Regions from separate parts of the Photobacterium sp. SP02 genome, predicted to be linked through region 2. Evidence: riboswitches for the same ligand, from Rfam matches in the RefSeq annotation. Region 2 holds a riboswitch; each other region holds the start of a gene.

Region 1 (10,534 bases), on a different contig from region 2:
AACGGCGCCGCGACAGAGCGTAAGCGACAGGGATCGCCGGAATCACACTGAGCAGGGTCGATAACAGGGCCTGTTGAAAGCTGAAGGCCGTGACATGACGCAGGTAAGGATCCTGCCACAAGCTGAGCGGTTGCAGTTCGGTGGCCTGACTCAGCAGCGCGCTGAGCGCCCCGCCGACCACAAGCAGTATCAGCCCGGCGCTTAACAGGCCGGGCAGGCTGGAACGGGAGAGTAACAAGGTCTGTCCTATTGCATTACAGGTGCATTACTGGGTCAGGGCCGTCTGCCACTCGCGAATCCAGCTTTTACGCTCTTTCGCGACTTCATCGGCGGAAAATTCCAGCGACTTGGCAGGCAGGGTCAGGGTGCTGAACCCTTCAGGCAGTTCCTGGGCGGTGACCGGATACATCCAGTTGCCCGTTGGAATGTGTGACTGGAAGCCCGGCGTCAGGATGAAGGTAAGGAACTGCTCGGCCAGCTCACTGTTGCGGCTGTTTTTGAGCTTGGCGGCAACTTCCACCTGCATATAGTGGCCTTCGCTGAAGTTGGCGGCTTTGTACTTGTCTTCGTTCTCGGCAATCAGGTGGTAGGCCGGTGAGGTGGTGTAAGAGAGCACCAGATCGGTCTCGCCGTTGAGGAACATGTTGTAGGCCTCTGACCAGCCTTTGGTCACAGTCACGGTTTTTTTCGCCAGTTGCTGCCAGGCCGCGGCGGCTTGGTCGCCATAGACAGATTTCACCCACAGCATCAGACCCTGTCCCGGCGTTGAGGTGCGGGGATCCTGATAAATCATCGTCAGATCGTCGCGCTCAACCAGCGCTTTCAGGCTCTCTGGCGGGTTATTCAGTTTCTTGCTGTCGTAAATGAAGGCGAAGTAACCGTAATCGAAAGGGACAAAGGTGTCATCCTGCCAGCCGCCCGGAAGGGTGACCGCCGCCGTATCCACCTGGTGAGTGGTCAGCAGGCCGGTTTTTTTGGCTTCCGTCATCAGGTTGTTATCCAGCCCTAACAGCAGATCGGCTTTGCTGCTTTTGCCTTCCAGTCGGACACGGTTGAGGATCGACACACCATCGTCCAGGGCGACAAACTGCAGATCGCAGCCGCACTGTTTCTCAAACGCGGTTTCGATGGCCGGACCCGGTCCCCAGTCCGCGGTAAAAGAGCTGTAGGTGTAAACGGTCAAGGTCGGTTGAGCGGCGGCGGCAGACGTGGCGGCAGCCAGCAGGGGTAAGGTTATCAGTAGGTGTTTCACAAAGCGCTCCTGAGTTCCTGTAAGACAGGGAATTCCGATTTCTTCAAGGCGCGGGGTTGAGTGAGAGGGAGAATCTCCCCGGGAAGGCACGAAAGGGGTAAAGGTGTGCTTTCTTGTCTCTCAGTTTTTCTCAATTCCTCCGCCAGCATGATCTGGTTCAGGTTCAATGGGTCCCGTACGCAGTACGATCTCAGCCCTAAGACTCCCCATGAGAACGGCTCTCATTGTAAACGCGGCCGGCACAGGTTGCCAGCCACAATTGCGGCCGGCTGTGAATCCTGAGCTGCAAGTTAACTTGTCAGGCGAGGCTATTTGATCTCATTGAGCCGCCAGTCGTAATCGTAACTGGGCGATACCAGCGTCACCGGCCGATTGAGGTAAGTGTTCAGATGCTTTTGCAGTTCAGCCAGAGTACCGAAATCACTCTGATACCAGTCATAAATCGACGACAGGCGGACGCTCTGGCCGCGCACATCAACCCCTTTATCGCTGTTGATAAAGCGTTTGGCAGCTTGGTCGAGCTGTTCGTTCAGTTTATCGGCCTGCATGACCTCAGGGAGCAGATCCGGGCAGCCCAAGCTGGCACAGTTCACCACATAGTGAATACGCTCGTCCTGCCAGATAGGGCGCAGGATCCTGTGTTCAATATCATTGAGCGACAGTTTTTGTCCGCTGATGGTGATCAGCTTTTCATCCCAGGGACCGAAGCTGAACATGCCGCCGAGTTTGGTGATCGAGCTGACCGGATAGTTGTCCAGAATCACTTTAACTGTCAGGGCGTTATACAGGTTCACCCAGTAGGCAAACTGCTCATTGCGGTTATAGCGGCGCGGGTCCAGCGCGGCGAGTTGGTCCAGATAACGTGTCAGAGCGGCTTTATCCTGCGGGCTGACCGCGGCATAACGAAAGCGGGTCTGCTTGGGGGCGACCAGCAGATAGTCGTTGAGCAGGCCCTGCCAGATGGCGTGGTCAACTTTCGCGCTACTGCCCGGGTTACTGGCTTGCCACAAAGGCCAGAGATCGGCTTTGGGGGCGGCCAGTGTCGCTGAAGACAGGCTGAGTAGCATCATCAGGAGCAGGACGGTCAGGGGTTGGCGTAACGGATACATGTGAACACCTCTGTAAAAAGATTGATATTCAACAGACCGAAACCGGGGGCGTTTCTTTCTGATGGCGGGCGCTAAACAAAACACCCTGCCGGAGCAGGGTGTCTGAGCCAGTCAGCAATGACAGTATAGATCAGGCCAGAAAAGCCGGAATCTTACTTTCATACTCAGCGATTTTATCTTCGTGCTGCAGGGTCAGGCCGATGTTGTCCAGACCGTTCAGCAGGCAGTGGCGGCGGAACTCGTCAATCTCGAAGCTGTAGGTCTTGCCGTTGGCGCTGACCGTCATGCTTACCAGATCCACAGTCACTTCGGCGCCCTGGTTGGTGTCGACAAACTGGAAGATCTCATCGACTTCAGCATCTGTCAGCCGTACCGGCACCATCTGATTGTTGATCGCGTTGCCATAGAAAATATCGGCAAAGCTCGGCGCAATGATGATTTTGATACCGTAGTCAGCCAGTGCCCAGGGCGCGTGCTCGCGTGATGAGCCGCAGCCGAAGTTTTCACGGGCCAGCAGGATACTGGCGCCCTGAAAGCGCGGGTGGTTCAGGACGAACTCAGGATTAGGCTGCTCGCCGGCGTCATCGAGAAAACGCCAGTCGTGAAACAGGTGCTTACCGAAACCGGTACGGTTCACTTTCTGCAAAAACTGCTTTGGAATGATGGCGTCAGTGTCGACGTTCGCGGCATCCAGCGGCACCACCAGTCCTGTGTGTTGTTTGATTCCTGCCATGCTTGTTCCCTCTTAAATTAGGCGGTGGCGACTGTGGCTTTGTCCAGCTCGCGGATGTCGACGAAGTGGCCGGCACAGGCAGCGGCGGCGGCCATCGCCGGGCTGACCAGATGAGTACGGCCATCACGGCCCTGACGGCCTTCAAAGTTACGGTTACTGGTCGAAGCGCAGCGCTCTCCCGGACCTAAGCGGTCGTTGTTCATCGCCAGACACATAGAGCAGCCCGGCAGGCGCCATTCAAAACCGGCTTCGATGAAGATCTTGTCCAGCCCTTCCTGCTCGGCCTGCGCTTTGACCTGCTCAGAGCCGGGCACTACCAGCGCCTGAACATTGGGAGCCACTTTGCGGCCTTTGGCGACCGCAGCGGCAGCTCGCATATCTTCAATGCGCGAGTTGGTGCAAGAACCGATGAAGACTTTATCTATCGGGAAATCGGCCAGTTTTTTACCCGCTTCCAGACCCATGTAAGCCAGCGCTTTAGCAGCAGAAGAACGTTCAACCGCATCGCTGAAGCTGTCCGGTGCCGGAATCGGCTCATCAATGGCAATCACCTGACCCGGGTTGGTGCCCCAGGTGACCTGGGGTTTGATGTCTTTAGCCTCCAGGGTCACCACGTGGTCAAACTGAGCATCAGCATCGGATTTCAGTGTCTGCCAGTATGCAACGGCAGCTTCAAACTCGGCGCCGGTCGGGGCAAAGTTACGGCCCTGGATGTAATCAAAGGTGGTCTGATCCGGTGCGATCAGGCCCGCTTTGGCACCCAGTTCGATGGCCATGTTACAGACCGTCATCCGGCCTTCCATGCTGAGATCCGTGATAGCTTCACCACAGAATTCCACTACATAGCCGGTACCGCCGGCGGCTGTGGTTTTGCCGATGATCGCCAGAATGATGTCTTTGGCTGTGATGCCAGGGGCGACTTTGCCTCTGACTTCAATCTTCATGGTTTTGGCGCGGGCTTGTTTCAGGGTCTGGGTGGCCAGTACGTGCTCAACCTCAGACGTCCCGATACCGAAGGCCAGCGCGCCGAACGCCCCATGGGTGGCGGTGTGGGAATCGCCACACACGATAGTCATGCCCGGCAGGGTAATACCCAGCTCAGGCCCCATGACATGGACTATGCCCTGGTATTTATGGTTCAGATCATACAGGGTGACGCCGAAATCTTTACAGTTCTTGGCCAGGGTTTCCATCTGGATACGGGCCATCTCGCCCGACGCATTGATGTCTTTGGTCTGCGTTGAGACGTTGTGGTCCATAGTGGCGAAGGTTTTGCCGGTCTGGCGAACCTGACGGCCTTTCTCTCGCAAACCGTCAAAGGCCTGCGGTGAGGTCACTTCGTGCACCAGATGACGGTCGATATACAGGATCGGGTTTTCACCTTCGGCGGCCACCACGACGTGGGCATCATAGACTTTTTCGTACAGCGTTTTGGCTGTGTGTGTTGTGTTTGACATTGCTCGTTTGCTCCTCGTCGTTCGGCTTACGCCTGGCGGATGTAGGCGGCGATTTTATCGCCCATGGCGTCGGTAGACAGGGCTGGGCGGCTGCCGGCCAGATCGGCGGTCAGCTCACCGGCTTCCAGTGCCTGGGAGACGGCTTGCTCAATGGTGCGTGCCGCTTCTTCTTGTTCCAGACTGTAGCGCAGCATCAGGGCGGCAGACAGGATTTGTGCCACCGGGTTGGCGATGTTTTTACCGGCGATATCCGGCGCAGAACCGCCTGCCGGCTCATACATACCGAACTTGTCCTGGTTCAGGCTGGCCGAAGGCAGCATGCCCATAGAGCCGGTGATCATGGCGCATTCGTCGGAGATAATGTCACCGAAGATGTTGGAACACAGCATGACGTCAAACTGCGACGGATCTTTGATCAGCTGCATGGTAGCGTTGTCGATATACATATGGCTCAGCTCGACATCCGGGTAATCTTTGGCGATACCTTCCACCACTTCGCGCCACAGAATCGAGCTTTGCAGTACGTTCGCTTTGTCGATAGAACAGACTTTCTTGCGGCGCAGGCGGGCCGATTCAAAGGCGATACGGGCGATACGCTCGATTTCATAGCGATGATAGATCTCGGTATCATAGGCCTTTTCCATCGCGCCTTCCCCTTCGCGGCCTTTTGGCTGACCGAAGTAGATGCCGCCGGTCAGCTCACGCACCACTACTATGTCAAAACCACGCTCTGAGATGTCGGCACGCAACGGAGAAAAGGCTTCCAGACCATTGTGGATCTGCGCCGGACGCAGGTTACAGAACAGCTGGAAGTGTTTGCGCAGCGGCAGCAGTGCACCGCGTTCCGGTTGTTCATTGGCGGGCAGGTGTTCCCATTTCGGGCCGCCCACCGAGCCGAACAGCACAGCATCGGCAGCTTCACAGCCTTTCAGGGTGTGGTCCGGTAACGGCGAGCCGTGATTGTCGATGGCAATACCACCCACATCATATTCTTCACGGTCCAGGGTGAAGCCAAAACGGGCTTCAATGGCGTCCAGCACTTTGTGTGCCTGACGCATGACTTCCGGACCAATCCCGTCGCCGGATAACACGGCAATTTTATAGCGTTGACCTGCCATGGTTATACTGTCTCCATTTTTGTTTTCTGTTTAATTTCTGCAATTTGCTCGGCGCGGTGAATGCTGTTGATTACATGCAGCAAAGCTTGTCCGGACGCTTCAACAATGTCGGTTGCCAGACCGGTACCGTGGTATTTACGGCCTTTGTAATTGGCAATGATATCCGCCTGACCCAGGCCGTCTTCCCCTTCGCCTTTGGCGGTCAGGTCAAACTTATCCAGGGCGATCTCATAGCCGGTTAAGCGGTAGATACACTGGTACAGCGCATCGACCGGACCATTACCGACCGCCGCTTCACATTTCTCTTCCTCACCGCACTGCAGCTTGATGCTGGTGGTGGCCATGACGCTGCCTGACTGGACGCTCAGGTAGTTCAGCTTGAAGTAATCGTCTTCCTCGCGCATGTTGGCGAAGTACATCAGGGCTTCCAGATCGTAATCGAACACCTGGCCTTTGCGGTCGGCCAGCTTCAGGAAGTCGGCGTACAGGGTGTCCAGGTTGTACTCGTTGTCGTTGTAACCCATGCTGTCCATGTGGCTCTTGACGGCCGCGCGGCCGGAGCGGCTGGTCAGGTTCAGCGCCTGGTTCTTCAGGCCGATAGACTCCGGTGTCATGATCTCGTACGTGTTCTTGTTCTTCAGTACGCCGTCCTGGTGGATACCCGACGAGTGGCTGAAGGCATTGGCACCGACAATGGCTTTATTGGACTGAATCGGCATGTTGCACAGCTGGCTGACCATCTTGCTGGTGCGGGAAATTTCTTCGTGCTTGATATTGGTGCTGACACCCAGCAGCTCGGCGCGGGTTTTGATGATCATAGCGATCTCTTCCAGCGCACAGTTACCGGCACGCTCGCCAATCCCGTTAATCGTTCCCTCTACCTGGCGGGCACCGGCCTGAATGGCGGCCATGGAGTTGGCGACCGACATGCCCAAATCATCGTGGCAGTGCACCGAAATGACCGCTTTGTCGATGTTTGGCACCCGGTTAAACAGCTGGCTGATAATACCGCCAAACTCGCTGGGCAGGGTGTAGCCGACGGTATCGGGGATGTTGACTGTGGTCGCACCGGCTTTGATGGCCGCTTCGACCATGCGACACAGGTTATCGATTGGGGTGCGGCCGGCATCTTCGCAGGAAAACTCCACATCGTCGGTGTACTTGCGGGCACGGGTAACGGCAGCTACGGCCATGTCGATCACATCATCATAGCTGCGGCGCAGTTTGTCCTGAACATGAATGGTAGAGGTGGAGATGAAGGTATGGATTCGGAAGGCTTCGGCAACTTTTAACGATTCGGCAGCGACATCAATGTCGTTCGCCACGGCACGGGACAAGGCACAGACGCGGCTGTTCTTGATGTGCCTGGCGATGGTCTGCACCGACTCAAAATCGCCCGGCGAGGACACCGGGAAGCCAGCTTCAATGATATCTACACCCAGACGCTCCAGTGCGTAGGCAATCTGCAGCTTCTCTTTCACGGTTAAGCTGGCGGACAGGGCCTGTTCGCCGTCGCGCAAGGTGGTGTCGAATATAATGACCTGATCGTTCATGATTGCTTCCTTTTTAGTTGGCCTGCCTGTCTATGATGGCTGGGTCGCGTCCTGTACGCCGGGCCTTTATACGAAAAACCCGCGCTTGGGCGCGGGTTAATCTGAATTTTTAGCGGTGAATTTCACCCATCAGCTACCCACGCGACTGGTCACGAGAAGGAGTAGGCTGAGTAGAAGAGTGAATTGTGTTTGCATTGTTTTTTTGATCCGCTGTGTTGTTGACCAAAGGAATATCAAATTGTACAGACTAGCGTCAAGCGATAATTGTATCTTTATGCATTTTCGATAGGAGAGCAGGGGAGTCTGGTCCGCTTTGGCTATAGGAGAGCTGCGGCTAACTCATTACTCTGGTGAGCGCGCAGCCGTCCCCGACCCTTCTGCCCGCGCAAAGACGGCGATTGTCATTATCCCTCCTCGAAATCGTCACCCGGATGTCATATCCGCTTCTTAATCTGGCTGCACAGGTTAAGAGGAGAATAGTGCTATGGCAGTGACTGTATTAGTACCTATCCAGCGCTTTGATTACGCCTTTTCCAGTTTATGTCTGTGTCACCGCTTTAATCAGCCGGTGGCGACACTGAGCCGGATAATCTCCCGTTCGGGGGACGGGCCTTTGTACTTACTGTTCGGCTTGCTGGTCTGGGTATTTGACCGGCAACAGGGCGGTCAGGTATTAGGCTTGGGATTACTGGCATTCCTGTTGGAACTGCCTGTCTACCTGCTGTTGAAAAACACCTTCAAACGCAATCGTCCGGCGCAGCTACCCAGTTTTATTCAACCTTCTGACAAATACAGCCTGCCATCCGGACACACCGCCGCCGCTTTTCTGATGGCGTCGTTAATTTCTAGCTTTTACCCGGCAGCGGCCTGGCTGGTCTGGCCCTGGGCGATGCTGATCGGATTTTCCCGTGTGCTGCTGGGTGTACATTTCATTACCGACATTGTGGCGGGCGCTTTGCTGGGCATGATGTGCTTTGCTGTCGTCAAGGGGGCGATATGAGAATACTTTACGGCGTACAAGGAACCGGTAACGGCCATATTTCCCGGGCCAGGGAAATGGCCAGAGCCTTTTCCCAGCTTGGCGTGACCGTCGATTTCCATTTCTCCGGCCGCCCGGCTGAACACTACTTTGATATGGAGTGCTTCGGCGATTATCACACCTCCCGGGGGCTGACCTTTATCACAGAGCACGGCAAGGTGAGCCAATGGCAGACCTTGCGGCAGAATTCATTGCTGGATTTCTGGCGGGAGGTGAAGGCCATGGATCTGTCCGGCTATGATCTGGTGCTCAATGATTTTGAGCCTGTCTCTGCCTGGGCTGCCCGCCGGCAGGGGATCCCCAGCCTGGGGCTCAGCCATCAGAGCGCGTTTTTGTATGATGTGCCGAAAGAAGGGGAAAGCTGGCTGGACAGAAAACTGATCCGCCATTTTGCGCCGACGGATCAACAACTGGGCCTACACTGGTACCATTTCGGCGCCCCGATCCTGCCGCCGATTGTGCCCCGGCATACTGACTCCCCGCCACAATCTGACGGGTCAGTGCTGGTGTATCTGCCGTTTGAAGGGCTGGATAAGGTGCTGGAGATGCTGTCCCGTTTTTCAGCGGTGACCTTTTATTGTTATCACCCCTCGGTGCGCCAGAACTACCAGCAAGACAATGTCCACGTCTGCGCGCTGAGCCGGACTGGCTTTCATCAGCGGTTGGCCGTGTGTGACGGGGTGATCGCTAACGGGGGCTTTGAGCTGCCGTCGGAAGCCATCGCACTGGGCAAGAAGTTATTGCTCAAACCGCTGCAAGGCCAGTACGAGCAGCTGAGTAATGTGGCGACGCTGGAGCTGATGGGGCTGGCGGTCGGTATGCATTCGCTGGATGCGGCCGCGATACGCAACTGGCTCGACAGCCATTCGCCGGGTCAGGTTATCTGGCCGGATGTGGCGCTGGCCGTTGCCCGCTGGTTACAGCAGGATAACCGTCCTTCAGTGGATGCACTGTGCCAGTCACTCTGGGAACCTGTCAGCTTCCCGGAGCCTGTGCTGGAAACCGTGGCGGATTTCGGCTCAGAGACCGGGATCGCCAGTGAGCGATCATTAATCACCGGGACTTATTGATCACCTCTTTTTCCTGACGTGGCTGGCGCGTCAGGAGTCTGACTTCCTTCTAAGTGATTGAAATTCACTTCTTGTCATATTGTTTTATATCCTTTTAGATATTTTTATAACGAATTTATCTGCTTGTTTTTGTTTGGACTATCGTTCAATATTGACCTATATCATACTGTTAGAGCCAGGTTGGGATCTCCCAGGGTATTGGTGTCATCATTCTTTTGAATAATACTGATTACCCCCAGTTTTCTAAAGGGTATGTGAGGGTGTTGTGCCCTGGTTAGCGGGAGCAAGACTCTCAGGATTATTCGAACAAGAGGTCAGAAATGGCGCGTAGAGGTATGTCTTTCCAAGCAGCAGAAAATCTCTCCATGGGCTTGAGCCTGCGGAATGTAGATCTGAATTTGCTGACAGTATTCGATGCGGTGATGCAGGAGCAGAATATCACCCGAGCAGCACATAACCTGGGTATGTCTCAGCCAGCGGTGAGTAATGCCGTCGCGCGACTGAAAACGACCTTTGACGATGAGCTGTTCATTCGCCATGGAAGGGGAATTCAGCCTACCACCAGAGCCAAGCAATTATTTGGTCCCGTGCGTCAGGCGCTGCAGCTTATTAAAAATGAACTGCCGTCTTCGACTTTCCTGCCGGAAACATCGAACCGCTTGTTCCGCCTGGCGGTGTGTAATCCGCTGGATATCCGTTTCGCCCCTCACATTCTGCGTCAGCTGGGCGATTTGGCTCCCAAGGCGCAGGTGGCGCTGGAAGCGGGTATCGAAAGCGACATGGTGCAGAAACTGCGCTATCAGGAGCTGGATTTTGTGATCGATTATCTGCGTTTTGATGATCAGGGCTTCACGTCCACCGAATTGTTTAAAGACGAGTTGGTGGTGGTCGCGGCCGGTAACCACCCGCGTATTCAGGGTGCGCTGAGTGCCGGCGAGTTCGTGGCTGAAAAGCATGCGGTGCTTCAGCCAGTGCAGGGTGCGCGCGGGTTTGCAGAAGCCGTATACCATCAGGCGCCGGGCTGTCATGTTGCCTACCAGGGCGGCAGTCTGAGCAATATGATGTACGTGGTCGGCCAGTCCGATCTGATTGCCGTGATGCCAAAATGGCTGGCGCAATCCATGGCGGATACCTTGTCGCTCCAGCTGATGACACTGCCGTTTGAAGGTAAGACCATCAGCGGTTACCTGAGCTGGCATGACT
Region 2 (10,534 bases):
CTTATCCACGCTGAAGCAACTGAAATCCAACGAAGCAAGCAAATAAGCTCAGAGACAAGTTCAGCATAATATTTAAGCCAGCCTTGATATAGGCGCCTTGCTGGAGCAGTATCAGGTTATCCATCGAAAACGTGGAAAAAGTCGTTAAAGCGCCCAGCATGCCGATGCCAATCAATGGACGCCAAGGTGTCGCCTCTATCATACCTTGGTTAAGTGCCGAGCTCAGCATCCCCATAATCAATGAGCCGATGATGTTGACAGCCAGTGTCCCGTACGGGAACCCCTTGCCCAATAAAAGCACCGAAAGTTCAGCAATCAGGTAGCGTGAACAGGCGCCGACCGCCCCGCCAATGGCCACATAGCCCAGAATAATCAGTTGGTTCATAGAAAGCCCAGATGGTGACAGAATCATTACATGCTATGGTGAAAAGACAGGGTTAAAGCCTGATACCACAAAGCGACGTGCTTTTTCACATGAAGGTCTACATTGTGCACTAATCCTAGCAGGAGTAGAGATGCTTATGGGTATGTACCATACCATTTTACTGGCAATCAACCCGGATGATTTGAATGTAAAACAGTTGGTTGCAAAAGCAGGTGTGATTGCAGAGCAAAACAATGCGGATCTGCATCTGGCCTATGTGGAGCCTGGTGTAGGGAATGTCAGCTTTCTGGATATCGATTTACAGCTCGACGAGGCACATAATGAGCAGGAGCTGAAAAGAATGGCTCAGTTGTCTGATCTGGCAAAGCATTCACCACGTCCGGTTGCGGCTATCCATCTGGCCGATGGCGATGTTGCCAAGCATCTGATTGCGCTTGGAAAGGCGATTAAAGCCGATTTAGTGGTCACAGGTAACTACAAACCCGGAATGCATTGGCTGGGTGATATACGTTATGAGCTGGCGCAGCACCTGAAGTGTGATGTGCTGATCTGCCAGCAGAAAACGCTGTAGTGGTGTGGGGATGAAAAAGACGACTTGCTGAGCGGGTGATGCTTCCTTATACTCTTTGACTGAAACTTGTCGGAGTGCCAACTGGCTGAGACCGCATTGCGGGATCCGTTGAACCTGATCAGATTAGTATCTGCGAAGGGAACAAGAGAAAATCTTCTGCCTAGCTGTACCTTTAGCGTACTGCTGCTGTATCAGACGATGCGACACGCCCTACATGTGTCCGCCTCTTGTTTACGCGCCCATCCGTCAAGCAACTTCCCTAACTTTGAAAAAGGAAATTGCTATGTCGAGTCGCAAGCAAGCGAGACTGGAAGCGAAACAATTCATTGATTCACTCACCACCCAAGCCTATCCCAATTCACGTAAAGTCTATGTCACCGGCAGCCGGGATGATATCCGTGTCGGCATGCGTGAAATCGCTCAGGCCGATTCCCTGGTCGGCGGCGATAAAAACAATCCTATCTTTGAGCCTAATGAACCGATTCGCGTTTATGACACCTCAGGCTTTTATACCGATCCTGATCAATCCATTGATATCTATAGCGGGTTGCCGACACTGCGTGAAAGCTGGATCGAGGAGCGCGGCGATACCGAACTGCTGGATGAGCTGAGCTCCGCCTATACCAAAGAGCGTCTGGCCGACGACACACTTGAAGAGCTGCGTTTTGCCCACCGAGCCCGTGTACGCCGTGCTCAAGCTGGCCAATGTGTGACTCAGATGCACTATGCCCGGCAGGGCATTATCACCCCGGAAATGGAATATATTGCGATCCGGGAAAACATGGGCCGTGCTCAATACCGTGATGAGGTGCTAAACCAGCAGCATCCGGGACACAGCTTCGGTGCCAATCTGCCCAAAGATATCACAGCCGAGTTTGTGCGCCGGGAAGTGGCTGAAGGCCGCGCGATTATTCCGTCAAACATCAACCACCCGGAATCCGAGCCGATGATCATTGGCCGCAACTTCCTGGTGAAAGTGAATGCCAATATTGGTAACTCGGCCGTGAGCTCTTCAATCGAAGAAGAAGTGGAAAAACTGGTGTGGTCGACCCGCTGGGGCGGCGATACCGTGATGGATTTGTCGACGGGCCGAAATATTCATGAAACCCGCGAATGGATCATCCGCAACAGCCCGGTGCCCATCGGGACTGTCCCTATGTATCAGGCGCTGGAGAAGGTGAACGGTGTTGCCGAGAACCTGACCTGGGAAGTCTTCCGCGACACCTTGCTGGAGCAAGCCGAGCAGGGCGTCGACTATTTTACCATCCACGCCGGTGTGCTGCTGCGCTTTGTCCCTATGACCGCCAAGCGGGTAACCGGGATTGTTTCCCGCGGTGGTTCTATCATGGCGAAATGGTGCCTGGCGCACCACAAAGAAAGCTTTCTCTATGAGCATTTCCGCGAGATTTGCGAGATCTGTGCCCAATACGATATTTCCCTGTCGCTGGGTGACGGGTTGCGTCCCGGCTCGGTCGCTGATGCCAATGATGAAGCCCAGTTCAGTGAGCTGCGGACTTTAGGTGAACTGACCAAGGTAGCCTGGGAGTACGATGTCCAGGTGATGATTGAAGGCCCGGGACATGTCCCGATGCACCTGATCAAAGAGAACATGGATGAGCAGCTCAAGCACTGCCATGAAGCCCCTTTTTATACCTTAGGCCCGCTGACCACCGACATTGCTCCGGGCTATGATCACATTACCTCAGGTATAGGCGCGGCGATGATTGGCTGGTTTGGCTGCGCCATGCTGTGCTATGTCACGCCGAAAGAGCATTTAGGTCTGCCGAACAAAGACGATGTCAAAACCGGTCTGATCACCTACAAGCTGTGTGCCCACGCCGCTGATTTAGCCAAAGGCCATCCTGGCGCACAGGTGCGTGATAATGCCCTGTCTAAAGCCCGTTTCGAATTCCGCTGGGAAGATCAGTTCAATCTGGGGCTGGACCCGGATACCGCGCGCGCTTTCCATGATGAAACCTTGCCGCAGGAATCGGGCAAAGTGGCCCACTTCTGCTCTATGTGCGGACCGAAATTCTGTTCCATGAAGATCTCCCAGGAAGTGCGGGACTACGCTAAAGCGCAAGAAGATGCCCAGGTGATTCACATGCTCGATGATCCGCTGGAAGGTATGCGCCAGAAAGCGGAGGAATTTCGTGACAAGGGCAGCGAGCTCTACCACAAGGCTAAAACTCACGAGGAAGAACAGGCATGAGTGGTGTGATGCAACAGTCATTTCCTGTGATGGAGGGCGGCATCGGGCCGCTCTATCCTGTGGTTGATGATGTCCGCTGGATTGCCAGGTTGCTGCCGCTGGGGGTGAAATCCGTTCAGCTGCGGATCAAAGATCCGGCCCATCCTGAGCTGGAAGCGCAGATTATTGAAGCGATTCGTCTGGGCCGGGAGCACAACGCCCAGGTGTTTATTAACGACTACTGGCAGCTGGCGCTCAGGCACGGTGCTTATGGTGTGCATCTGGGACAGGAAGATCTGGCTATCGCGGATCTCGATGCGTTGCGTCAGGCGAATATCCGTCTGGGGGTATCGACCCGAACGGCGGCTGAGTTGCAACGCGGTCTGGCCCTGGCACCCAGCTATGTGGCGATCGGCCATATTTTCCCGACCCCGACCAAAGACATGCCAACCCCGCCGCAGGGGATCGCCCAGTTAAAAGAGCACCTGGACACTGTGGCCGGCCGTTACCCGACTGTTGCCATTGGCGGTATTGATCTCAGCAATGTTGCGGATGTCTGGCAGACCGGGGTGTCCTGTGTCGCTGTAGTGCGCGCCGTGACAGCCGCTGCGGATCTTGAGCAGGCACTGGCGGGATTTGCCGACAAGCTGGTGAGGGAGCCATGCTGACAGACGAGTCTTTTTTGCGCTATCAGCGTCAGGTGCAGCTACCGGAAATCGGTGAGCAGGGCCAGCAGGCCCTGCAACAGGCCAGAGTACTGATTATCGGCGCTGGCGGGCTTGGCGCCCCGGCGGCCTTATATCTGGCGGCGGCGGGGGTTGGCAGCCTGGTGATTGCCGATGGCGACCGTGTCGAGCGTTCCAACCTGCAGCGCCAGATTATCTACCGTGATGATAATCAGGGTGAGAGCAAAGCGCAGGCCGCCGTGGCGCAGGTCAAAGCGCTCAATCCGCTGATCCGTGCCCGCGCAGTGACGGCCAGGCTGGCCAAGCTGCAACTGGCGATGGAAATCAGCCTGGCGGACGTGGTGCTGGATTGCACCGATAACTTTGCCAGTCGTCATGCCATTAATCAGGCCTGCTTCGAACACGAAAAACGGCTGATTTCGGCGGCAGCGATACGCTGGCAGGGGCAACTGATGAGCTTTGATTTTCGCGCACAGCAGGGGCCTTGCTACCACTGCTTATTTCCTGAAGCGGAAATGCAAGCGCCGCAAAGTTGCAGTGAGACAGGTATTGCCGGGCCAGTCGTCGGCATTATGGGAACCTTTCAGGCGCTGCAGGCGGTGAAAGCTATCACCGACAGCGGTGATCTCTGTGTCCGCCAGTTCCGCCAGTTCGACGGCCTCAGCCTGCAATGGCAGCAGTTTACCTTGCCAGCCAACCCTCAATGTCCTGTATGCAGTAAGGAATCTTTATGACCACGATAACCGTTCTGGTGAACGACAAAGCCATGCAGCTGGCGGCGCAAAGCTCGCTGCAACAGCTGCTGGAGCAGCTGGCGATGCCGCTGGATGCGACGGCCGTTGCGCTCAATCAAGCCATTTTGGGCCGCGAGTTCTGGGCCGATCAGCGACTCAATGACGGCGATGAAATCGCCTTGTTTCAAGCCATAGCAGGAGGCTGACATGCTGACCATTGCCGATAAAACCTTTTCATCCCGACTTTTCACCGGTACGGGAAAATATGCCGGCCGGGACATAATGGCACAGTCAATTCTAGCATCCTGCTCTGAGCTGGTGACCATGGCACTGAAACGGGTGGATATTGATAACCGGGATGACGACATTCTTGCCCCGCTGCGCGAAGCAGGGGTCAACCTGCTGCCTAATACCTCGGGGGCCAAGAATGCCAAAGAAGCGATCTTTGCCGCGCAGCTGGCCCGCGAAGCGCTGGGCACCAACTGGCTGAAACTGGAAATCCATCCAGACCCGAAATACCTGATGCCGGATCCGATTGAAACGCTGGCGGCAGCCGAAGCGCTGGTCAAACAAGGCTTCATTGTGCTGCCCTACTGCCATGCCGATCCTGTGTTATGTAAACGGCTGGAGGAAGTGGGCTGTGCCGCTGTGATGCCGCTGGGCGCCCCGATAGGTTCAAATAAAGGGCTGGCATCGCGGGATTTTCTCGACATCATTATCGATCAGGCCCGGGTGCCTGTGATTGTGGATGCCGGGATCGGCGCCCCGTCACATGCGGCTGAAGCCATGGAGCGGGGGGCTGATGCTGTGCTGGTCAATACGGCGATTGCGGCAGCGGCGGATCCGGTTGCGATGGGGCTGGCCTTTAAACTGGCAGTGGAGAGCGGTCGGATGGCGTACGAAGCCGGCCTGGCCGGTAAAGTCAGCCATGCCGTGGCGTCCAGCCCGTTAACTGCGTTTTTAGACGCCAGCGCGTAAGGAGACGCCATGAGTTATGTGGATGTATGGCGGCAGCTGGACTGGGATGATGTCCGGATGTCTATCTACAGTAAAACAGCTGCAGATGTCGAGCGGGCACTCAGTAGACGAAAGCGCGATCTGGAAGATTTCAAAGCACTGATTTCGCCTGCGGCAGAGCCGTATCTTGAGCAGATGGCGCAGCAGTCGGCCGTACTGACGCGGCAGCGTTTTGGCCGGACCATCGGGTTTTATGTCCCTTTGTACCTGTCGAACCTCTGTGCCAACAGCTGCACCTATTGCGGCTTTACCATGGAAAACAAGATCAAGCGGCGGACGTTAAATCTTGACGAGATTGAGCGGGAATGTGCGGCGATCAAGGCACTAAACTTCGATAATGTGCTGTTGGTCACCGGTGAGCATGAGCGCAAGGTCGGCATGGCCTATTTCCGCGAATGTGTGCCGGCGATTAAACGCCACTTCAGTTATCTGTCGATGGAAGTGCAGCCGCTGGATCAGCACGAGTATGCTGAGCTGAAAACCCTGGGGCTGGATGCGGTCATGGTGTATCAGGAAACTTACAGTGCTCCGACGTACGCCAAGCATCATCTGCGCGGCAATAAAATGGATTTTGAATACAGGTTGGCAACGCCGGATCGGCTGGCACGCGCCGGGATCGACAAAATCGGTATTGGTGCCCTGATTGGCCTGGAAGAGTGGCGCACAGATTGCTTTTTTACCGCCAGTCATCTGGATTATCTCGAACGCACTTACTGGCAGAGCCGTTATTCGATTTCCTTCCCGCGCCTGCGGCCCTGCACGGGTGGCCTGGAGCCGAAATCAGTGATGAGCGACCGCCAGCTGGTGCAGCTGATTTGTGCTTACCGGCTGTTTAATCCTGAAGTCGAGCTGTCGATGTCGACCCGGGAATCGCCGCATTTTCGCGATAATGTGTTGCCATTAGGGATCACCAGCATGTCGGCGGGCTCCAAAACCCAGCCTGGCGGCTATGCCGATGATGAGCCTGAGCTGGAGCAGTTTGCGATCAGTGATGAACGTGCCGTAGCTGAGGTTGCTGATGCGGTGAAGCAACACGGTTTTGAGGTGGTGTGGAAAGACTGGCATCACGCGTATTCCGGACTGCCGCTGTAAGTCGGTACTCGGGTTTATGTTGATAACAAAATCAGGCTGATGGATTCATCAGCCTGATTTTTTGATTTATTCGGTAAAGACCGCATTGACTTTGGCGTCATAGCGGGCGGTGATACCGGACGAGTAATGACGGGCCGTCAGCTCCACTTTCAGCGTCTGGACTTCAACTGGCTGATCAAAAAAGACCGACAAATTGCCGGAGGGATATTTCAGGTAAGTGGGGTAAATCCGTTCATTGTTTTCGTTGTAGAAGAAGGCCACGACAGACTGATTCCGCGCATTGGCTGTGGTATCGACCATCAGTTCCAGCGACTTCACTTTTTTATTGTTGTAAGGCGTGATTTCCAGCCATTTGGTCACAGGCGTGCCGAAACCGGCATAGATTGAGGTGCCTGCCGCCAGCGTCTCATCAAAATCGATCACCGGATCGTGATCCGGGAAGCTGGTGGCGTCGTTGGGTTTGCTGTTACCGAAATATTCCTGCATCAGAGTAAAACCGTCACCATCATAGTCGGTATAGGCATCCAGCCCGACAACCTCATAGGTTTTTTTCCACCAGGTAGGCAGGCGATCATTGTCTATGCTGCTGCTTTCGCCAAAGTTAAAGCGGAAGTTACCGTCAAAGCGCTGGCTCGGCTTGCTGAAATCGGCGTTATAGAGGGAGATAACGGCGCGGTAACCATTCTGGTAATACTCATTGGGTGTATCAAAATGTATTTCGCCCCAGCCCGGACGACAGTCCAGATAATGCAGTCGCTGGCTGGCGGCATTGTAAATACTGATTGTACAGTCCATGGCGTTGGGTTGGTTGTTATCAAAACCCAGCGTGACCAGATGGCGTCGGTCAGCAGGCGGCAGGGAAAAGTTAACGGTAAAGTTGACACGCTGGCCTTTGCTTAAGGTCTGGCTGACCGATTTGGTATAGCTTTCCAGGTGCGGGTTAGTATTGGCGAAGGCGGCAAAAGATAAGCAGCCTAACGCATAGAGAACATATTTTTTCATAGCATAACCTTATGAATTCTAGTGAGTATAATTTCATCGGGGATGCTAACGGCATTATTATGTTGTGAAAACAATCAATAGTGGTGGTTGTTACTAGTGTTCTGGCTTTTATGTGTTTGATTAACTGAAGTGTGAGCCTGACAGTGATAAAAAAGCCCGGCGCACAGATGGCCGGGCTGAGAGTGTGAAGATCAATAGATTTCAGTGTTAACGGCTGAGCGGCGCCGTGGCTTGCTGCAGCCAGCTCAGATCCTCACCCTGCAGTGATGGGCTGATCACCTCGAACACGGTTTGATGGTAACGGTTCAGCCAGTTGAGTTCTGTCTCGGTCAGCAGGCTGAGATCCACCAGGCGGCGGTCAATCGGGGCACGGGTCAGCGACTCGAAGCCCAGCACTGTCATGTCACCCTCGGTTGCCACTTCCACCACCAGTTCCAGGTTTTCGATGCGAATACCAAATGCATCGGCGCGGTAATAGCCCGGTTCGTTGGACAGTACCATGCCCGGCAGCAGTGCGGTTGGATTCGGTGCTTTTGAAATACGCTGCGGCCCTTCATGCACATTGAGGAAATGGCCGACACCGTGGCCTGTGCCGTGGTCGAAATCAAAACCATGGGCCCACAAATGCTGACGTGCCAGCGCATCAAGCTGAGAGCCTGTCGTGCCACGGGGAAAACGGGCGGTTGCCAGCGCGATATGGCCTTTCAGCACCAGGGTAAAAGTCTGCTTCACTTCGGCATCCGGCTCACCAATGGCGATGGTGCGGGTGATATCTGTGGTGCCGTCCGGGTACTGGCCGCCTGAATCGACCAGGTAGACATTGTCCATTTGCAGGACACCCGGCTCAGGCTGGTTGTTGTGGTTGTAGTGACACATGGCCGCGTTGCCGCCAGCTGCGGAAATGGTGTCAAAGCTGACATCCGTGCAGCTTGGGTCTTGAATGCGGAACTGCCACAGCTGATCGGCCAGTGTCGCTTCGTCCAGCAGGTTGCCGGCCGCTACCTGACGGTCGACCCAGGCCAGGAATTTGGACACGGCAACACCATCGCGGATGTGACTGGCTTTCATGCCGGCCACTTCAGTGGCGTTTTTCGCCGCTTTTGGCAGCATGCAGGGATCGGCACCTTCAATGATGACCGCGCCAGCGTCACGCAGTGTCTGTCCGGACCAGGCATTGCTGGTGGCCGGATCAAGCAGCACCCGCTTGCCGCTCAGGGCTGCCAGGCTATTTTTCAGGGTTTCCGGGGCCTGAACGCGAACGCCTTCGCCGACATGCGCCGCAAACTCAGCAGGCAGGCGGGCTTGATCGATAAAGAAATCGACGCTGGCGTCCTGGTGCAGAATTGCCGCTGACAGCAGTACCGGCAGGCAGTGCACATCGCTGCCGCGCACGTTGAGCAGCCAGGCGATGCTGTCGAGCTGGGTCAGCAGTACGGCATCGGCTTTTTGTTTCTGCAGGCTGGCCGCAATTTGAGCACGCTTCTCGCTGCTGCTCTGGCCGACATAATCCAGGCCCATCAGGCGGGCATCTGACAAGGTCGGGGCCGGACGGTCGTGCCACAGGTCGTCGATCGGGTTGTTGCTGATCAGCACCAGCTGCTGATCTTTGTCGAGATGTTGCTGGACGCGTGTCAGCCAGGCGCCGCTGTGCAGCCGGGGATCAACCGCGATTTTACTGCCGGCCGGCAAATGCGCTTGCACCCAGTGCATCGGGGGCTCTTCAATCAGATGACGGTATTCAAACACATCGCCCGGCACTTGCTTGCGAACCTGAACCACATAGCGGCCATCGACGAACATGGCCGCTTTGTCACGGCCGATCACCGCCGCGCCGGCCGAGCCGGTAAAACCGGTGGCCCACAGCAGGCGCTCGTTGTGTTCGGGAATGTATTCACCCAGGTATTCGTCTTCATGCGGGATCACCAGGGCGTCAAGCTGTTCCGCTTCCAGCCACTGGCGAATCTGTGCCACGCGTTGTGAGATCACTGATTGCATCAGTCTATATTCCTTTCTGTTGTTGTCATCCGAATGGGGATGCTCTAAACCTGCCCCTTGGTCACCCTGACGGCAGCAGCAGGCCGATCCGGTAACGGTAGCGCTTTTAAAGTGAGGCTGCAATTATCGACTGGACAATTCGCGGCACCCGTTAATGATTATCTGCCGTAACCAGCAATGGCCAGGATCATTCTCTTGATGCTGCGGCCAGAACAGGGTGTAGGCCATTGCCGGCAGCGGGGTCGGCAGCGGCAGTACCACCAGATTGAGCTGAGCGGCGACATAGTCGGCAAAATGGCTCGGCGCCGTAAAAATCAGATCCGTATGGGTACACAAGCTGGCGGCACTATTAAAGTCTGGCACATACATGGCGATGTCGCGCTGCAGGCCTTGTTCTGCCAGCTTGTAGTCCAGCAGCCAGCGGTCATCGCGGCCGCAGCGCACCTGGATATGGCGCTGCAGCAGATAATTGGCCTGAGTCCATTCGCCCTGCTCAACCAGCGCCAGCACAGGGTGGCCGGGGCGGACGATACAGCGCTGAGTATCGCGGTGAAGCTCCTGAAAAATGATCCCTTTGGGCGGCATCAGGGTGAGCTGGGCGTCGTGCGGATTGAGATCCTTGCCGGTAATGCCGAAGTCGATTTCCCCGCGCAGCATCTTGTCGAAGGTGTCCGGCTCCCAGGCGTGGGTATCGAGCAGTATGTTGGGGCCCTGACTGAAGATTTCGCCGAGAAAACGCGGCATTAACAGCGGATAGGCACTCTCTACCAGCGACATTTTGAAGTGGCGGTGGCTGTTTTGCGGCACAAACTCAGTCGGCTCGGTCAGGTTTTCAATATCCTGAAGCAGTTTTTCCAGCAC
Region 3 (10,534 bases), on a different contig from region 2:
GTTTGACGCTGCAAACTGGCAGGTAGCAAAAACGGACGTGATGCCGAACTGGTATTTTGTGTCTGAAGATCAGGGTCAGACCATCACGTCGCTGATCACCAGTACCAGTAACCGTGTGAATGGTCTGGTACCTACCAAGCCATCAGAAGAACTCCCATTCGTGGCTGATTTTTCAACGCCACAGCAATGGAAACGTTATGGCAGTGCTGCCATAACCGACTTCTACGATCCTTTTACCGCACAAGACAGATACCAGCGTAATGCTGATCTCAATGTCATCAACAATGCCAGCGGTGTTATTCCTACTCCAGCCGAAATGACGCTCGGCGCCGGTGATGTCACACTGGATTCAACCTGGGTTATCGTCTACGGCAATGGTTACGAAGATCAGGCCATGTTCCTGGCCAATCAGTTAGGTGTAACCGCTGTGCCCTGGTCGCCCACAACGCAAAAACGTATCAATATGGGCTGGAGCCAGGTCAACATCAATAGCGTACAAAAATGGGAAGAGGCTTACAGCCTTAACGTCGACGCCGCTAACGAGATCATCACCATAGGGGCAGCGGATGCAGCAGGCGCACTGTATGCTTCCCAGTCTTTATTGCAATTAGTCGAGGGTAATAAAGTCCCTGAGGTGCAGATCACCGATGCACCCCGCTTTGCTTACCGTGGTTTTTCCGTCGATGCCGTCCGAAATTTCCGAACTAAAGATGCGATTATCCAGCTGCTTGATCAAATGGCCGCATTCAAGCTAAACAAACTCCATCTGCGTCTGGCTGACGACGAAGGCTGGCGCATAGAAATTCCAGGTCTGCCTGAACTGACAGATGTTGGCGCAACACGCTGCCATGATCCGGAAGAGAAAGCCTGTATTTTACCTTTCCTGGGTGCAGGCCCGGATGGTTCACCTGAATCCAACGGCTATTACACTGCCACGGACTATCAGGACATTCTTAGCCATGCCGCTGCCCTCAATATTGAAGTCGTGCCTGAGATCGACATTCCCGGCCATGCACACGCCGCAATCAAGGCGATGGAAGCCCGCTATGATCACTACGCGGCTCAGGGGAACATGGCAGAAGCGAACAAATACCTCCTGACCGATTTTAACGATACCACTCAGTATCTGTCGGTTCAGATGTTCACAGACAACGCCATCAATGTGTGTATGGAATCGTCTTATAACTTTGTTGATGCAGTGGTTAGCGGCCTCGTCAACCTGCATCAGGGCGTTCAGCCACTCAAAACGTTCCACTTCGGCGGTGACGAAATTGCAGGTGCATGGATTAACTCCCTGGCCTGTCTGGATTTCATTGCCAATAATACTGATGGTGTCAACAGCGTATCGGATCTGAGCCGTTACTTTGTCGAACGTATTTCTGTGATAACTGCCAACTATGGTCTGGATATGGCTGGCTGGGAAGACGGGCTGATGCACGATGGTCAGGTTTACCCACGCTCACAAATGGCAAACAACCAGCTGTGGGGCAACGCATGGCAAAATATCTGGGAATGGGGCGTTGCAGATAGGGCATATAATCTGGCCAATAACGACTATAAAGTCGTCTATAACCATGCGAGCCACCTGTACTTTGACCACCCGTATGAGCCCGATCCAAACGAGCGTGGCTACTACTGGGCGCCACGTTTTACCGACACCCGTAAAACCTTTGGTTTCATGCCAGACGACGTCTTCGCCAATGCTGACTTCACCCGTGCCGGTGCACCGATTACCAAAGCAGAAGTGGTCGCATTAGCTGGCGTGAAAAAGCTGCTCAAACCGGAGAATGTTCTGGGCCTTCAGGGATCGCTCTGGGCCGAAACAGTCCGTACCGAAGACCAGTTTGAAGGGATGATCTTCCCTCGCGTACTGGGTCTGGCTGAACGTGCCTGGCACACTGCAACATGGGAAGCCAATGACAACGCAGGCATTGCGCTGGATGAAACCGGACGTAACGCCGATTACAACCAGTTCGCCAATCTGCTGGGTCAGAAAGTGCTGCCCAAACTGGAGCAAGCCGGTATCGCGTTTAACCTGCCGGTTCCAGGCGGTGTTATTGAGAATGGTGTACTTCAAGCCAATTCGACTTTCCCTGGCCTGACTATTGAGTACTCAACGGATCAGGGCACGAGCTGGCAGTCGTACGACCATCTCAACCCACCCGCTGTCGCGGCAGGTGTCCAGCTGAGAACCGTTTCAGGTCAGCGAACCAGCCGGGTAACAACGGTTAACTAAGACCATACAACCGACTTACAGAGCTCCTGCGGGAGCTCTGTTTCATTTAATGCTGACGCTCTGACCCTAATCTTATTCCGACCATACCGCCAGTTCATTACCGCTTGGCTCAGTGAAGTGAAAACGTCTGCCGCCCGGAAATGAAAAAATCGGCTTCACAATCACCCCGCCCGCGGCGATCACCGCCTGTTCGGTGGCTTCTAAATTGTCGCTGTAAATCACAATCAGCGCGCTGCCTTTCTCAACCTGAGAAGACAACGGCGCGGCATAAAATCCTCCATCCAGCCCCTGTTCTGAAAATGCGGCATATTCATCACCATAATCCATGAATGACCAGCCAAAAACGCGCTCAAAAAATGCCTTGGTCTTGGGTATATGACTGGCGGGAAATTCAACATAGTTGATTTGATGGTGCTTTTTCACTGGCTCTGCTCCTTAATGGCTGATTCAACATACATAATCTACAACGAAATCTTAGCTGAGTTTGCATCTGTCAACTTGTCAGTCATCAAATTGGTGTAATTCTTTTGCTTTCTGAGAAACAACAAGGTTAGAATGGCCAGCGCGAAAAAGTGCTTAAGTGTCAAGCTTCAGCACATCGCATCAGATTTAGAGATACGTTAGTCGGGGAGCCGTAAGGCTGAGACCACACTGTGGGACCCGTTGAACCTGATCCAGTTAATACTGGCGTAGGGAACTAGCAGAATTGCCTGTCACCTTCTCATCCTGACCAGGATGCTCCGAAGTGTAATCCGGCGACTGTTCGTCACCCCTGCGTAATCAAGCGATGATTTTGATAGCAAGGGATGCCGATGAACACGTCCACAATAACCAAACCTTCTCAGTCAGATAGCCCTGCTCGTACTCCGATTACACTGACCATTGCCGGTTCAGACAGCGGCGGCGGTGCGGGCATTCAGGCAGACATTAAAGCGATTTCCGCAACAGGTGGCTATGCCTGCTCCGTTATTACTGCACTGACGGCGCAAAATACACTGGGTGTATCCGGCATCTTTCCTGTCAGCCCGGCATTCGTTGAACAGCAATTGGATGCCGTTTTCAGTGATCTCGACATCCGGGCCGTCAAAATAGGTATGCTGAGCGATGCTGGCATCATCCAGGCCGTCGCAAAGAAACTTCGCCAGTACCAGCCTGAATTTATCGTTCTGGATCCTGTCATGGTAGCCACCAGCGGGGATCTTTTACTGGAAGAAGACGCGATCAGTACCCTCAAAAATGAACTGATCCCTTTAGCCACTCTGATAACCCCCAACCTGCCAGAAGCTGTCACACTCACCCGCTCCACTGGCCGGCATATCGATCCATCAGCCCTGCAGCATACCAATAAAGAATGGCTTATCGAGCAACTCAAAACCATCAGCAGCAATGCTGTATTGCTCAAAGGCGGACACTGGGAACAGGACACATTCAGTACCGATTATCTGATCACAAACAGTGACACCATCACTATTTCTGCCAAGCGCATCGCCACCCGAAACACCCATGGAACAGGGTGCACTTTATCCGCCGCGATCGCCTCCTACCTAGCACAAGGCTGCCCCCTCTCTGAGGCTGTCCATAAAGGTAAAGAGTACCTAACCCAAGCACTGTGCCATGCCGATCAGCTCCGCATTGGTCAGGGACACGGGCCAGTCCATCACTTCTACGCACTTCATCCGTCAAGGAATAAACGATGAATACAGTGAAGCCCTCGCCCGACACTCAGCCTCATTGTTTAGGTGTCAGCGTAAAACAGCTGACATTGTCCTTTTCAGGTCAAGCTGCCCCTTTATTCAGTCAGCTGGATTTAACACTTCAGGCCGGAGAATGGCATTGCATTCTTGGGCGGAGTGGCTGCGGTAAAACCACTCTGTTGCGGCTTCTCGCCGATCTGTTACCGAAAGATGTGGCATGGCAGGGTGAGCTGTCTACGTCGGATGCCCGGGGTATGAGTGATCGCGTCGCCTATATGGCGCAACAGGATCTGCTGCTGCCCTGGTTAAATGTACTGGACAATGTCTGTTTCAGTTTCAGGCTCAAACAAGGTAAAGCCAGTGAAGCCGTGCAGGAACGTGCCATTCAGCTTCTCCAACAGGTCGGGTTAGGTGAAAAATTGCACGCCCGTCCATCACAACTGTCCGGAGGAATGCGACAGCGCGTCGCGCTTGTGCGTACCTTAATTCAGGACAAACCGCTGGTTTTAATGGATGAACCGTTTTCCGCCCTGGACGCCGTGACAAGATATAAACTCCAGGATCTCGCCGCTGAATTGCTGGCTCAGCGTACTGTACTGCTTATTACTCATGATCCTCAGGAAGCACTAAGGCTGGGTCATCACCTCTTTTTAATGCAAGGCAAACCGGGCCGGTTAGCGCGCTTGTCCGTTCCCGAAGGCACACCGCCGAGAACCATCAATGCAGAGCTGGCTGTAAAACAACAGGCCATTATCGAGCAACTTTCCGGTCTGGGTGAGCACTATGTCTAAAGAACTCGCAGAAAAACCTGCTGTCACAACAATGAATTTCCGCCCCTTTTTTCATCATTCCCTGAGTCGTCTGGCGATCAGCTCGGTGTTTCTGATCGGTTTCTGGCAGGGTATTGTCAGCCTGTTTCAGCTTCCCGGCTTTATTCTTCCAGAGCCGCTCGCCGTATTTCGCAAATTAATTCAGCGCCATGATGTCCTGCTCAGCCATGCCAGTGTCACTATCAGCGAAATTGTCCTGGGGTTAGCCTTCGGCCTTGGCATTGGTCTTATCTGCGCGCTATTGATGCTGCTTTTTAATCCGGTTAAACGCTGGCTGCTACCTCTGCTGATCGCCAGTCAGGCCGTTCCCGTTTTTGCCATCGCCCCTATTCTTATGCTCTGGCTGGGCTATGGCATTGCATCCAAAGTGGTGATGGCGGCCATTATTATTTTCTTTCCGGTCACCACTTGCTGCTATGACGGTTTGCGGCACACGCCCCAGGGCTATTTAGATCTCGCAAAGACTATGAATGCCACAACATGGCAAATGTTATGGCATATCAGGCTGCCGGCGGCTCTGCCTGCCCTGGCTTCGGGTATACGGGTTGCCGTTGTTGTCGCCCCCATTGGCGCTGTTGTCGGTGAATGGGTTGGCGCCAGCGAAGGGCTCGGCTACCTGATGCTGCAAGCCAACGCCCGCATGATGATCGATGAAATGTTTGCCGCCTTGCTGATTTTAGCCGGGCTCTCTGTGTCGCTGTATTTTGCGACAGATTACCTGCTTAAACGCGCTATCCCCTGGCTGCCAGAGAATGGCCAGTCACAATAAATTTCGTATTAGACAAGGAAAAAAATTAATGACCTACTTACCTGCCCGAAGTGCAATTGCGCTTGCCATTGCCAGTTTTGCCAGCCAGGCTCAGGCAAAAGACATGACCTTAATGCTGGACTGGTTTGTCAACCCGAATCACGGCCCTATCATTATTGCGCAAAAAAACGGCTTGTTTGAAGAGCAAGGTTTAAACATTAAGATTCAGGAGCCCGCAGACCCTTCCATGCCAGCCAAACTGGTGGCGGCAGGAAAAGTGGATTTGGCGATATCTTACCAAACCAGTCTGACGATTGATGTGGCTGCAGGGCTGCCGCTGATCAGGGCGTCGACTTTAATCGCAACGCCGCTGAACACCCTGATGGTGCTTGATAATAACAAGATCAATACCATGGCTGATTTGAAGGGGAAAACGATTGGTATCGCCATTGCCGGCAATGAAGAGGCAACCGTCGGCACTATGCTGAAAACAGCAGGCGTCAGCTTCACTGACGTTAAGATCGTTAACGTCGGATGGGCGCTTTCCTCATCACTCGCCTCCGGTAAAGTTGACGCCATATGGGGCGGATTACGCAATTTTGAATCTAACCAGCTGGCGCTGGAAGGATATAAAGCAAAATCATTCTTCCCGGAAGAACATGGCGTGCCTCCCTACGACGAGCTGGTGGTGGTTGCCAATAAAAACCAGTACAACGCAGAAGATCTGAAAAAGTTTAATCTCGCCATAGAGAAAGCCACACAATATCTCATCAATCACCCGGATAAAGCCTGGCAAACTTTCATTTCCTATTCTCCCGACACACTGAATAACGAATTAAACAAACTGGCCTGGCGCGATACGTTACCTCGCTTTGCCCTCCGCCCTGCTGCCGTGGATCAGGAACGCTACAACCAGTTCTCCGCGTTTATGTATAAACACAAGATTATCGACAATGCACCGGCAGCAAAAGACTTTGTGCCCACCTTTTGATTCAGCCTTTACCCAACGTTGACAGGGATGGAATAACAGATGACATATCAAGATTTAATTCAAGCCTGCCAGGATGACTGGCAAGCATACACTCACCACCACTTCGTGGCACAACTGGCACAAGGGTCGTTAGATTCGGCGGCCTATCTGCATTATTTGAAACAGGACTTCCTGTTCCTGAAACATTATGCCCGCGCTTATGCCCTTGCCATTTATAAAGCAACCACACTGGAAGAAATGCGCCGTCCGCTGCCCAGTTTACAGGCGCTTATCGGCAGTGAAATGCATCACCATGTGACCTATTGCCAGCAGTGGGGGTTAACTGAATCGGACATGGAAGCCGAGGCTGAAGATGTCGGAACCGTGGCCTATACGCGGTATGTATTAGACACAGGTATGGCCGGTGATCTTACTGATCTATTTACTGCGCTGGCCCCATGCGCGATCGGTTATGCCATGATCGGTGAAAGGCTGATTCAAGCGCCAGACACCCGTATTCAGGACAACCCTTACGCCAGCTGGATTCAGTTATATGGCGGCGACAGCTTCCAGCAAGATGTACAAACCAGTATCCGGCACCTGAACGAGCTGCTTGAGCCAGTATCACTGTCAAGTCTACGAGGCCGGCAGCTCATCAACATTTTCCGAACGGCTACCCGGATGGAAATTGCTTTCTGGCAACAGGGGCTGGACGCGGCTTAATTTGGTTTGTGGAAGGGATTGGTATTGATCCCTTTTTCATGACCACGTGTGAAGGATATTCGGTTTCGCGACAATTTCTCTTTTAAATTCAGATTACAAGACGGCTGGATTCACAGATCTGGCCTATCTTGTATACATGCTTTGTTTCCGTAAACACACTATTTGCAGGGCAGCAGCATGGCAGCAGAAAGTAAGCAAGTCGCCGTCATCGGGTTAGGCCGCTTTGGTATGGCACTTTGCCTTGAACTCAATCAGCAAGGTGCTGAGGTTCTGGCTATCGACATTAATGAAGATCTCGTGCGTAAAGCCGCTGAGCATGTCACTCAAGCTATCGTCGCTGATTGCTCTAATGAAGATACAGTGTCTGAGCTCAAGCTGGATGATTACGATATCGCCATGGTGGCTATTGGCGATAACGTTAACGCCAGTATTCTGACCACCCTGATTCTGAAAGAATCTGGCGTTAAGCAGGTTTGGGTCAAAGCAAAAGACAGGTATCACGCAAAAATACTGCATAAAATTGGCGCAGATCGTGTCGTTATGCCGGAAACAGAAATGGGGCAACGCATTGCCCGTATAATGCTTGATACCCGTATTTTCCATTATCTCGAATTGGGCAGCGGACTGGCCATTGCCGAAGTTGTGGTGCTAACCACTATGATGGGTAACCCGCTTTCTTCCCACCCCTGCTGCCAGGGACAACACACTCACCTTTTAGCATTAAAACGCGGACCAGAACTTCGCCCTCAGCCAGAAAAAGACACCAGAATGGAAATCGGCGATATTCTGATCATCGCTGGTCCGGAATCAGAACTCAGCGAATTGTTTAAACGCATATGAAAGGTTTCGTTGGCAAAGGCGGAATTTTTCACCTTAAAACACCGCATAAGCAATCACCTTGGTCTGAACCGAAAATAATCATTGTCAGCTTTCTTTCTATCCTGTTACCTGCTTCGGTATTGCTGACCTTGCCCCTCTTTTCTCAGACAGGATTAAGTTTTGTCGATGCGCTGTTTACCGCAACGTCAGCCATCAGTGTCACAGGGTTAGGCGTGGTCGATACCGGTACGCATTTTACGCACAGTGGAAAAGTGCTGCTGATGATTCTGATGCAGATCGGAGGGCTGGGACAGATGACCTTATCAGCCGTGCTGCTTTACCTGTTTGGCGCGCGGCTCAGTCTCAAACAGCAAGCTGTTACTAAAGGTGCTTTAGGGCAAGAGAGCTCGATCAATATTCGTCGTCTGGTCATCCTCATCATGCTGTTTACGTTAGTTGCTGAAACGGTAGGAACCCTCATTCTGGCTATCAGATGGGTGCCTGAATTTGGTTGGTCCGAAGGACTTTTTACTGCGGTATTTCACGCCATCTCTGCGTTTAACAATGCCGGCTTTTCACTGTTTTCTGACAGTATGACAAGGTATCAGGACGATACCCTGCTTCTGATGACTATCTCTGTGCTGTTTATCTGCGGCGGTCTGGGTTTCACTGTGGTTGCTGACTTGTTTAAGTGGTCAAAAACACGACACCACAAACTGCGTTTGCATTCTAAACTCATGCTGGTTGCGACCCCGGCCCTGCTTTTGTCCGGTACTTTGCTGTTTTGGGTACTTGAAAAGAATAATCCCGCCACGCTTGGTCACCTACCAACCGGCTTGCAGTGGATGAATGCATTCTTCCAGTCAGCGACTGCCAGGACAGCCGGCTTTAACTCTGTGGACATCTCGCATTTTTCACAACCAGCACTTTTGGTCATGATGGCCTTGATGTTGATTGGCGCCGGGTCGACATCAACCGGCGGGGGGATCAAAGTATCCACTTTCGTCGTGGCTATTCTGGCGACAATCACCTTTCTGCGTCAGCAGAACAATGTTGTGCTGTTTAAACGAACAATCGCCTGGAGCACGGTGCTCAAATGCCTGGCGATTATTGTTGTCAGCGGCTTAATACTCATACTTGCCATGTTTTTACTAATGCTGACTGAGAAGGCTTCCTTTGATCGGGTAATGTTTGAAACAATTTCTGCTTTCTCAACCGCAGGGTTAAGCGCAGGACTGAGCGGATCACTGTCGGAACCGGGAAAGGTCATCATGGTTGTCGTGATGATAACTGGCCGTATCGGTCCGCTTACGCTGGCTTATCTGCTTGCAAGACCGACAACAACACAACTGAAATACCCGGAAGATAACGTCTATGCGGGTTAATGGTATTTGTTACCCGCCTGATTCTGCAAAGCCAGCAGACCAAGCAGCACACTGACGCCGTTATCAACCAATTCGTACTGTCGGGCTTTACCCAATACACGGATACCCTGCATTTGCATCACCAGAAAATGGCTGAATTGCTTCGCATCTGTGCTCATGCTCCATTCGCCCTGTTCCTGCGCGTTTTGAATAGCAGTCTGAAACCGCCCGGCCAGTGTATTGAACAAGACTCCGCCCGACGCCAATACAGTCTCATCGCAGTGCGCACGTTCGAGTAAGGCATTTTGCATAAAGCAACCGCAAGTCTGCTCGCGCTGCAATGACGCAAACCGCTTCAGATAAGCCACTATGTCCTCATACCCTGCATTTTCATGCAGCAGTTTATGAAGAGGAGGAAATGACACTTTCTTCAGGTAATAATCTAAGGCTTCGCTGAATAAGCTCGCTTTATCTGTATATGTGTTGTAGAGACTGAACCGGTTAATGCCCAGACACTCAACCAAATCTGACACAGATGTATCCGCATAGCCTTTCAGCCAAAAAAGCTCCATTGCCTGAATCAGCTTTTCTTCTCTATCAAAATTTTTGGTCCTAGCCATATTCTTATCTCTCAGGGTGCTATTTTTGTACTGTCACACTTGACGTAAAGCACTTCAATAACTTAGATTTTATTCTAACTGATCATTCCGTTAAAGAGAAAACCATGAAAATCTATGAACTAGCCCCATCGCCAAGTGCTCGCCGTGTCAGTATTTTCCTTGCGGAAATGGGCATTGAAGTTGAACGGATTTCAATCGATATTCGCGGCGGTGAAAACTTGTCGGACGCATTTCAGGCTAAGAGCCAGAATGGACTGATACCTGTTCTTGAACTCGATGACGGCACCACGATTAGCGAGTCTATCGCCATTTGCCGGTACTTCGATGAGACTCATCCCAGCGAACGCTCCTTGTTTGGCAATACCCCGCTGGAAAAAGCGCAAGTGGAGATGTGGCAAAGAATTGTGGAATTCAAAGGCTTATTCGTTGCCATGCAAGCTTTCAGAAATATTACCGGCGTCTACAAAGACAGAGAAAACTGTGTGGAATCATGGGGAGAGGTATCACGTCAGCGGTTAATCGCATTTCTG

Evidence for each region. A riboswitch is a leader RNA that binds a small molecule or an ion and turns the genes downstream of it on or off. The one in region 2 is predicted to bind thiamine pyrophosphate.
Region 1: it holds a riboswitch for thiamine pyrophosphate, as region 2 does, so the genes downstream of both, thiB (thiamine ABC transporter substrate binding subunit) here and thiC (phosphomethylpyrimidine synthase ThiC) in region 2, are expected to answer to the same signal.
Region 3: it holds a riboswitch for thiamine pyrophosphate, as region 2 does, so the genes downstream of both, thiD (bifunctional hydroxymethylpyrimidine kinase/phosphomethylpyrimidine kinase) here and thiC (phosphomethylpyrimidine synthase ThiC) in region 2, are expected to answer to the same signal.

What each region holds. Positions count from the first base shown of each region.
Region 1 covers NZ_JASJOJ010000007.1:81,468-92,001, reverse strand. The annotation lists gene thiP (thiamine/thiamine pyrophosphate ABC transporter permease ThiP) at 1-238, opposite strand, end outside; gene thiB (thiamine ABC transporter substrate binding subunit) at 266-1,252, opposite strand; TPP riboswitch at 1,369-1,471, opposite strand; gene P0Y67_RS05150 (DUF547 domain-containing protein) at 1,561-2,361, opposite strand; gene leuD (3-isopropylmalate dehydratase small subunit) at 2,492-3,094, opposite strand; gene leuC (3-isopropylmalate dehydratase large subunit) at 3,112-4,551, opposite strand; gene leuB (3-isopropylmalate dehydrogenase) at 4,578-5,669, opposite strand; gene leuA (2-isopropylmalate synthase) at 5,672-7,222, opposite strand; gene P0Y67_RS05125 (phosphatase PAP2 family protein) at 7,707-8,222, shown strand; gene P0Y67_RS05120 (MJ1255/VC2487 family glycosyltransferase) at 8,219-9,331, shown strand; gene leuO (transcriptional regulator LeuO) at 9,652-10,534, shown strand, end outside.
Region 2 covers NZ_JASJOJ010000040.1:29,172-39,705, reverse strand. The annotation lists gene crcB (fluoride efflux transporter CrcB) at 2-385, opposite strand; gene P0Y67_RS15885 (universal stress protein) at 516-956, shown strand; TPP riboswitch at 1,017-1,114, shown strand; gene thiC (phosphomethylpyrimidine synthase ThiC) at 1,240-3,168, shown strand; gene thiE (thiamine phosphate synthase) at 3,165-3,815, shown strand; gene P0Y67_RS15870 (HesA/MoeB/ThiF family protein) at 3,809-4,567, shown strand; gene thiS (sulfur carrier protein ThiS) at 4,564-4,773, shown strand; gene P0Y67_RS15860 (thiazole synthase) at 4,775-5,545, shown strand; gene thiH (2-iminoacetate synthase ThiH) at 5,555-6,676, shown strand; gene P0Y67_RS15850 (hypothetical protein) at 6,743-7,678, opposite strand; gene P0Y67_RS15845 (aminopeptidase P family protein) at 7,886-9,673, opposite strand; gene P0Y67_RS15840 (LysR substrate-binding domain-containing protein) at 9,797-10,534, opposite strand, start outside.
Region 3 covers NZ_JASJOJ010000003.1:44,913-55,446, forward strand. The annotation lists gene P0Y67_RS02055 (family 20 glycosylhydrolase) at 1-2,236, shown strand, start outside; gene P0Y67_RS02060 (VOC family protein) at 2,309-2,659, opposite strand; TPP riboswitch at 2,852-2,949, shown strand; gene thiD (bifunctional hydroxymethylpyrimidine kinase/phosphomethylpyrimidine kinase) at 3,049-3,933, shown strand; gene P0Y67_RS02070 (ABC transporter ATP-binding protein) at 3,930-4,721, shown strand; partial or broken gene P0Y67_RS02075 (ABC transporter permease) at 4,780-5,529, shown strand; gene P0Y67_RS02080 (ABC transporter substrate-binding protein) at 5,558-6,499, shown strand; gene tenA (thiaminase II) at 6,539-7,201, shown strand; gene P0Y67_RS02090 (potassium channel family protein) at 7,379-8,041, shown strand; gene P0Y67_RS02095 (TrkH family potassium uptake protein) at 8,038-9,405, shown strand; gene P0Y67_RS02100 (TetR/AcrR family transcriptional regulator) at 9,402-10,004, opposite strand; gene P0Y67_RS02105 (glutathione S-transferase) at 10,109-10,534, shown strand, end outside.